One region of the Vibrio sp. 03_296 genome, then DNA from elsewhere that is predicted to be linked to it. Evidence: predicted binding sites of a transcription regulator. Region 1 holds the regulator's gene; the other holds the start of a gene.
What was found. The regulator CRP, encoded in region 1, controls carbon source genes, mostly activating them, when cyclic AMP is high. The targets are predictions, from matches to a motif close to TGTGANNNNNNTCACA.
Positions count from the first base shown of each region.

Region 2: the regulator CRP is predicted to act here: its motif matches at 3,603-3,618, upstream of cdd (cytidine deaminase).

Region 1 covers NZ_NPKW01000127.1:12,088-16,400, reverse strand. The annotation lists gene astA (arginine N-succinyltransferase) at 1-125, shown strand, start outside; gene astD (succinylglutamate-semialdehyde dehydrogenase) at 143-1,600, shown strand; gene CIK04_RS15570 (DUF1338 domain-containing protein) at 1,812-2,603, shown strand; gene crp (cAMP-activated global transcriptional regulator CRP) at 2,715-3,347, opposite strand; gene CIK04_RS15560 (phosphoribulokinase) at 3,590-4,313, opposite strand, start outside.
Region 2 covers NZ_NPKW01000088.1:1,004-5,316, forward strand. The annotation lists gene CIK04_RS11350 (phosphoribosylglycinamide formyltransferase) at 1-309, opposite strand, end outside; gene CIK04_RS11355 (thiopurine S-methyltransferase) at 599-1,252, shown strand; gene purT (formate-dependent phosphoribosylglycinamide formyltransferase) at 1,305-2,480, opposite strand; gene cdd (cytidine deaminase) at 2,611-3,498, opposite strand; gene CIK04_RS11370 (hypothetical protein) at 3,858-4,040, opposite strand; gene CIK04_RS11375 (J domain-containing protein) at 4,197-4,313, opposite strand, start outside.

The DNA of each region.
Region 1 (4,313 bases):
ATTTTCGTGCGACTGCCGCTAAAGCAGCGTATGACCCTGCAACATCAAGCGTGATTTTATCTCCAGCCGTCGCCGAAGCGTTGAACGTTGAAGATGGTCACTACGTACGCATGTTGCCGCAGTAAACAGAAAGGAAGAGATGATGACACAGTGGATTGCAGGTGAATGGGTCGAAGGTTTAGGTGAAGAGTTTACCTCTCTCTCCCCGTATGACAATCAGGTTGTTTGGCGAGGCAAGGGAGCCACGGCTGAACAAGTAGAGATGGCGGTGAAAGCTGCGCGCCAAGCGTTTGTTGGTTGGAAAAAATTGTCCGTTGCCGAACGAGAAGCAGTGGTGTTGGCGTTTGCTGAGCAAGTGAAAGAGAACAGTGAAGAGATCGCCCAAGTGATCGCCAAAGAAACCGGCAAGCCCCTTTGGGAAACGCGCACTGAAGCGGCGGCAATGGCGGGTAAAATTGCCATTTCGATTCGTGCATACCATGAGCGTACTGGCGAGTCGCAAAAAGAAGCGGCAGGCAATCAGATTGTTTTGCGTCACCGCCCGCTTGGCGTGATGGCGGTTTTTGGGCCGTATAACTTCCCAGGTCACTTACCTAATGGTCACATTGTGCCTGCACTACTGGCAGGGAACACGGTGGTGTTCAAACCTTCCGAGCAAACCCCGTGGACGGGTGAGCTTGCGATGAAGTTATGGCAAGCCGCTGGGTTGCCGCAAGGGGGGATCAACCTCGTACAAGGTGGCAAGGAAACGGGCATTGCATTGGCAGACTCGAAAGGCATCGATGGCTTGCTGTTTACGGGAAGCGCCAACACTGGTCACTTATTGCATCGCCAGTTTGCCGGTCAGCCGGGCAAGATGCTGGCACTTGAAATGGGTGGCAATAACCCTATGGTGATCACCGATCACTATGGCGATCTTGATGCCACCGTCTACACCATTATCCAGTCGGCCTTTATCAGTGCAGGACAGCGCTGTACCTGTGCGCGTCGTCTCTACATCCCATTGGGTGAGAAAGGCGATGCACTGATCACCCGCTTGGTCGAAGCGACCAAGAAGTTGCGCGTTGATCAGCCATTTGCAGAACCCGCTCCTTTCATGGGACCACAGATCTCGGTGGCTGCTGCAAACTTCATTTTGGCGGCGCAAGCCAACCTGCAATCGCTTGGTGGAGAGAGCTTGATTGAAGCCAAAGCGGGGGCGGCGGCATTTGTCACGCCGGGTATTATCGATGTCACCAACATTGCCGATTTGCCCGATGAAGAATATTTTGGCCCATTACTGCAAGTGGTACGTTATCAAACACTAGAGCAAGCGGTTGAGCTCGCCAATGATACCCGCTTTGGCTTATCGGCCGGTTTGGTGTCAACCGATGATGGTGAGTGGCAATACTTCGTTGACCATATTCGTGCTGGCATCGTCAATCGTAACCGTCAGCTAACGGGTGCGAGCGGTGATGCACCGTTTGGTGGCCCTGGTGCGTCGGGCAACTTGCGCCCCAGTGCGTATTACGCCGCGGATTACTGTGCCTATCCAATGGCTTCGATGGAAGGGGAGGAGACATTACTCCCTGCAACGTTAAGCCCAGGCGTCGAACTGTAAAATAATAATAAGGGTGCGTTAGTCGCCCAAGGGCGCAGTGGGATCGAGCCTGAGTCACTGTTGCCCAGTGATAAGTGAGGTTTTTACACCTCGGTCATCGCCGTCACAGGTTGATGGCGATGTCGGTTGTACTCTGGACAGCAACCGCCATCGCCATTTTTCCATTTACGCTATAACCGACAACGTGAATCTACAACAACAAGGAGGCGTTATGACGCCAGCTGTTCTCTTTCAATCGCTATGGAATGACTATATTCAACGTTTGTGTCCTTCCGCTGCAAAAGTTCATCAACTGCTTGAAGAAGACGAGCCATTGATTAACGACCACATCGCTTTGCGCACATTTAATGTTGCTCCGCTGGGTATTGAGACGCTCGCTAAGCCATTTCTAGCCCTTGGCTATGTGGCGTGTGGTGATTACCTGTTTAAGAGCAAAAAGTTGATTGCCAAGCACTTTGAGCATCCCGACCCGACCCAACCTAAAGTGTTTATCAGCGCGCTCAAAGTGGATGAATGCTCGGAGGCGTTGCAAGCCATCGTCGAAAAATTGGTGGCGCAAGTCGACGCTTCTCGCCTAGAGGACTGTGCATTTTTACACGGTGGTCGCTTATGGGAGCTGTCGTTTGCTGATTACCAAACCCTAGCACAAGAAAGTGAATACGCGTCTTGGTTGGCGGCTCATGGCTATGGTGCCAATCACTTTACCGTCAGTGTTAATCAGCTCAAGGCGTTGGACTCGGTTAAAGGCGTGAATGATCACTTACGCAACGCAGGTTTTGTCATTAACGAAGTGGGTGGTGAAGTCAAAGGCTCGCCAGAGGTGTTGCTCGAGCAATCCTCGACCATGGCCGACAAAGTGGCGGTGCACTTTAGCGAGGGCAGTGAAATCGTTCCTGGTGGTTTCTACGAATTCGCCAAGCGTTACCCGATGGACAACGGTGAGCTTTACCCAGGGTTTGTAGAAGCTTCTGCCGATAAGATTTTCGAAAGCACTAATGGTTAACAGAAGCGGTTAACAGAGTCGCTCACGGCTCTCAATTGCCGTCTCTGTGAAACAAAAAAGCCACTCATGTTGCCATGAGTGGCTTTTGAAACTGTTCATCGCTAATGGAAATTAACGAGTACCGTAAACAACGATAGTCTTGCCATGTGCAGAAATCAGGTTTTGCTCTTCGAGCATCTTCAAGATACGACCTACTGTCTCACGAGAACAGCCAACGATTTGACCGATTTCTTGACGAGTGATCTTGATCTGCATGCCATCTGGGTGTGTCATCGCATCTGGTTGTTTAGCAAGATTCAATAGCGTCTGAGCGATACGACCAGTTACGTCTAGGAATGCCAAGTCACCCACTTTTTGGCTGGTCACTTGCAGACGGCTTGCCATCTGAGCAGATAGACGCATCAGGATGTCAGGGTTTACCTGAATTAGCTGACGGAATTTCTTGAATGAGATTTCCGCGACTTCACAAGGAGATTTTGCGCGAACCCAAGCGGTACGCTCTTGGCCTTCTTCAAACAGGCCTAATTCACCAATAAAGTCACCTTGATTTAGGTAAGAAAGGATCATTTCTTTACCTTCTTCATCCTTAATCAGTACCGCAACAGAACCTTTTACGATGTAGTAAAGTGTTTCTGCTTTTTCGCCCGCATGAATTAGCGTGCTTTTTGATGGGTACTTATGAATATGACAGTGTGAAAGAAACCACTCTAGTGTTGGATCGGTTTGAGGTTTACCTAGAACCATAATATCTCACTTCCTCTGCAGGGTACGCTTGCCGCTATCCGTATTTTAGCGAAGCCTTAATCTTGGCTTCCTAGAATAAGAGCTGTTAACTAAGGCTGCAAGCTATCTTGTGTTTCGGTTTGAAATAGTATCCTTTTTCGAAAACGATTTCTTGATTTTAATCGTGCCGAGTATCGGATTTTTTAAGCAAAACTGTGCACATGATCACGGTATGAAAAGTAATCGCTCTCTGTGCTGGGTTTTTATCCAATTTTGCCCGTTTCAATCAATTGTTGCAGGATAGGCTGCACAATTAATTCCATAGCAAAACTCATTTTTCCTCCCGGCACCACAAGGGTGTTGTGGCGTGACATGAACGAGCCATCGATCATCGCCAGTAGGTATGGAAAATCAACGTTTTTGATTCCTCTAAGACGAATCACCACAAAGCTTTCATCAAGGCTTGGGATGCCTTTGGCGTTGAGCGGATTGGAGGTATCGACCGTTGGGACTCGCTGAAAGTTGATGTGAGTACGAGAAAATTGCGGTGTGATGTAATTCAGATAGTCGTCCATTGAGCGCACAATCGAATCCATCACAGCCTCGCGTGAATGACCGCGATCACGGGTGTCACGGACGTATTTTTGAATCCACTCTAAGTTGACGATCGGTACCATGCCTATCAAGAAATCGACGTGTTGCGCGACATTCACTTCGCCATCCACGACGCCACCGTGCAGCCCTTCATAAAACAGCACATCGGTATTTTCGGGTAGCTTTTGCCATGGGGTAAAAGTGCCGGGCATTTGGTTGTAGGGTACCGCTTCGTCAAAAGTGTGCAGATAGCGGCGCACTTCACCAGTGCCAGATTTACCGTATTGGCGGAAAAATTCGCCTAGAGCTGGGAAATCGTTGGCTTGAGGGCCAAAATAGCTGATATGACGGCCTTGTTCTTTTGCCTTGCGAATTTCGACATCCATCTCTGGG
Region 2 (4,313 bases), on a different contig from region 1:
AGCAAAATAGGGCTGAGTATCCGTCAACAGCGCCGTGCTCTTTACGATGGTCTCGAGCTCAAATTGCGCTTGATGTGCTTTGCTATAAAGCACGTCGAAATCAGTGTAGGGTTGAAGTGGTCGCGTATCAGTGGATTGAATGCCGTATAAACCGCTCAAGCTGTGTTTAAACAGTTTTGAGCACACTTCATTTTGGCTGGTTTCGCGCTGTTTTTCTTGGTTCGATGGCGCGGTGGGAATGGCTGCAAACGCAGGTGCACGGCTTAGTACCAAAAGCATCAATGCGGTAGTACGAAGAAATAAGCTCATTCACTCTCCTTAACTTGCGTTGTTTTAGTAAACGGGGAGTTAAAAGGTCTAAAACACAGTCAAGTTACTTAAGTTATGGGGGCGCACTGTCAGGAAACAATCAAGATAAGTGTATATGTTTCTCTTATGTGCGCAGTGTCACACACTGCATAATCCTCCGATTTCAGTCATACACTCTACATTTCTAGGATTAACGAAATATGAACGAAAACCACTTTTCACTGTTTTCAATGTTAATTATTGGTTAGGCTATGGCGCAGGTCAGTTCAAAAGAAAGATACAAATCACGATGATAGATGCAGAATTTTGGCACAACAAATGGGCCAGCAATCAGATTGGCTTCCATTTGGAAGACGTTAACCCACTGTTGACCCGTTTTTGGTCTGCATTGGCGCCGAAGCGAGAAGAAACGGTTTTGGTTCCACTTTGTGGCAAAACAGAAGATCTTGCGTGGTTAGCCACAAAACATGATCACGTTGAAGGCGCTGAACTTAGTTTGATTGCTGTGCGGTCATTTTTTGCAGAGCACTTCTACACTCCGACGGTGATTCCGATTTCCGACCAACATGAGCTCTATCAGTTTGATGAGTTGGCTATTTACGCGGGGGATTTTTTCACCGCTCCGCTCAGTAAAGCAGATTTGATATACGACCGTGCTGCACTGATCGCGTTGCCAAAAGAGATGCGAGTGGAGTATGTACAACGCATTCGTGGTCTATTAAATCCTGGCGGGCGTATTTTACTGGTGAGTTTAGATTACCCTCAGCAAGAGATGTCTGGCCCTCCGTTTTCGGTGGCTCAAAAAGAGATAGAACACTTATTTTCGGGCATGCGTGTGACACGTTTGCATCAAGACATTGCGGATGAACATCATCCCAAAATTGCAAAACAAGGCTTAAGTCGCTTTAGCGAAGAAGTCTACGTTATTGAAAGCGACAAATAACAGAGGGTAGCGTGAGCTACCCTTTTTAATCGGCTGAACCGAAAAACGATATTCAGTAAATTACTTTGATTTTCTTGGCACTTTCTATTGCCGCATCCACTGCTTTTTCAGTGCTAGAACGACGTGTCAACACCACGCCTAAACGACGACGACCATTAATATCGGGTTTGCCAAAAAGACGTAACTGGGTTTGCGGTTGTTCAAGAGCGTCAGACATCCCGTCAAAGCGAATGTTCTCTGACTGACCATTGCCTAAAATCACCGCTGACGCGCAAGGGCCGTATTGGGTAATCTTGTTGACTGGCATGCCAGTAAATGCGCGAACGTGGAGAGCAAATTCAGACATTTCTTGAGAGATGAGCGTTACTAGCCCAGTATCGTGCGGGCGAGGGGAGACTTCGTTGAAGATCACCTTGTCACCTTTGACGAAAAGTTCTACACCGAAAAGACCGTAGCCGCCTAACGCATTGACGACCTGCTCGGCGGTGTATTCTGCGGCTTTGATAGCATTTTCAGACATTTTTTGTGGTTGCCACGATTCACGATAATCCCCATCTTCTTGTCGATGGCCAATTGGTGCACAGAAATGCACGCCATCAACCGCGCGGACGGTAAGAAGAGTGATCTCATAATCGAAGTCGATAAAGCCTTCAACAATCACTCGTCCAGCGCCTGTGCGACCGCCTTCTTGAGCGTATTGCCATGCTTTCTCAATGTCGGCTGGAGATTTAATCACGCTTTGTCCTTTGCCAGAAGAACTCATCACGGGTTTTACAACGCAAGGAATCGACACCGCTTCAACGGCTTCGACAAATTGCTGATAGTTATCTGCAAAGCGATAGGGTGAGGTAGTGAGGCCAAGCTCTTCTGCAGCTAAACGACGAATCCCTTCACGGTTCATCGTAAGTTTGGTTGCTTTTGCACTAGGAACCACGTTTAAGCCTTGTTCCTCAAGTTCTACCAACTTGTCTGTTGCGATGGCCTCGATCTCCGGAACCACAAACGCAGGTTGTTCTACGGCGATAACTTTTTCTAACTCGCTTGCATCTAACATGTCGAAAACATAACTGCGGTGTGCTACTTGCATCGCGGGTGCATCAGGGTAACGATCACAGGCAATCACTTCCAGACCAAGACGTTGGCATTCGATTGCCACCTCTTTACCGAGTTCACCAGAGCCTAAAAGTAATACGCGTGTGGCGCTTTCGCGAGTCGCGGTACCGAACATAGTGCTTCCTTTAAAAGTAATCAGAGAGAATAAAATTGCCGCCGATCATACTCAATTTGACCCACAAAGCAAACGTTTGCTTTGTGGTTTTAAAGAAAGCCCTACGTAAAGTAGGGCTGACGAGATATCGCTATAGGCTGAGATAACTCACTGGAATGTCGGGTTTTAAGGCTTCCAGTGTTGACTGAGTGCATGCTAAGTGGCTAATTTTGCCTTTATGGCTTTCAACAAGCGCCGCCGATTGAATATTTTCAAATCTCTCGCCTGCTAGAAGCAACTGAATTAAAGCCACTTGCAGTGGTGGAAGGCTTGGGTTGAAAGCGGCGTTTTCGGCGTATGCACCCAGATAAACTCGTCCACTTTCCGTTTGCAATGCCACGCCACTCAAGTTGTGTGTATAAGGTGCATGACTGCGGTTCATCGCTTCAACCGCACGTTGCATTAAGGCATCATCATCTTCAGTGGTGAAACCATGATGGACTTGGCTCATTAATGCGGATTCGATGCCCAAATCTGAAGGGCCAAATGAATCTGGCAGATAGTCGTGTAGTTTCTTTTCTTCGCGCTCTGGCAATTGAATCTTAAGCTCTTTGGCACTGGATAATTCATTCATGAATTGACGGCAGTGGCCACAAGGGCTGAAATTAATGGTGATGTCTGAAAGACCTTGCTCGCCTTTCATCCATGCATGGCTGATCGCCGATTGTTCAGCATGAACTGTTTGTCCAAGTTGGACTCCATCAAACTCCATATTAGCGCCAAAATAAAGAGTACCAGATAGGCCACGAACGATCGCGCCAACATAAAACTCAGAGATGGGCGCGTAAGAGTAGGCGGCAGCAAAGGGAAGCAGCGCAACGCGCAGTTGGTTATCGGTCATCCCTGTTTGCTTGAGTAACTCATCAAACTGAACTGTTGAAAGGGAAGCATCAAAGTCAGCAGCCAAAATGATAGGCGCTAGATGGCGTGAAAGTGATTCTGGTGCGCTTGCCAGCGCGTTCTCAAAGCGACTCTTCATGGTGAATCCTTGTAATTGCATGGAAGGTTATTCTATGCAAGAACGAAAACTCTTCAGTGATCTTTGTCACTATAAGTAATGTAACGATGGTTTATGTTGCATTATTAGAGTGATGTCACAAATGTATTCGATTGCACAATGCTTCAGAAAGATAGTTGAATATTTCTCGTTATGCGAAGGTCTGTCTGTTTGAGGAGAAAAATGGGTAGAAGAAGCGAAGGGGAAGCTGGCACTGACGATAAAAAATACCCTCTGCAAAGAGAGGGTATCGAAATCATCCATTGACGCTTGATTCATTCCTAGAGTGGTTATCCAAGCTTATTGATTTTTTATTTACGATAAAGTGCGGCTAGCTGACACTATGAACTTAACATTTGACGATCACGCATCTGTTGTTCACCAATGTTAAACAAGCGCACATCAATTTTCGCAATGTCATTGCATTCTTGACATGCATGATGGCATTTGCCATCAAGATAGTCATGTCTAGTCAGCATTCTTGGCTTTTTGCACCAATCGCAGGTGCCTTCAATTGTAAACATCTCGTTCTCCCCACCTAGAGTCTTGGTTAGGTGTTATTTTGCGGCGCTATTATGCCATAACTTTTCTATGGGTGTTAAATGTCTGTAAATAAAATTTGAGAGCGTAATCGATTGCGAGAGTAGATTGTATGGGTGTTTCGTGTTTTGATTGATATATCAACAATTGTTATGTTGCTTATTTGTAACATTCTGTAATAGTACTTTTAATGCTCCGTTTAGACGCTTCATTTCCTCTTCACTACCCCTGGCATCTGGGTGGTAGAGTTTCGAAAG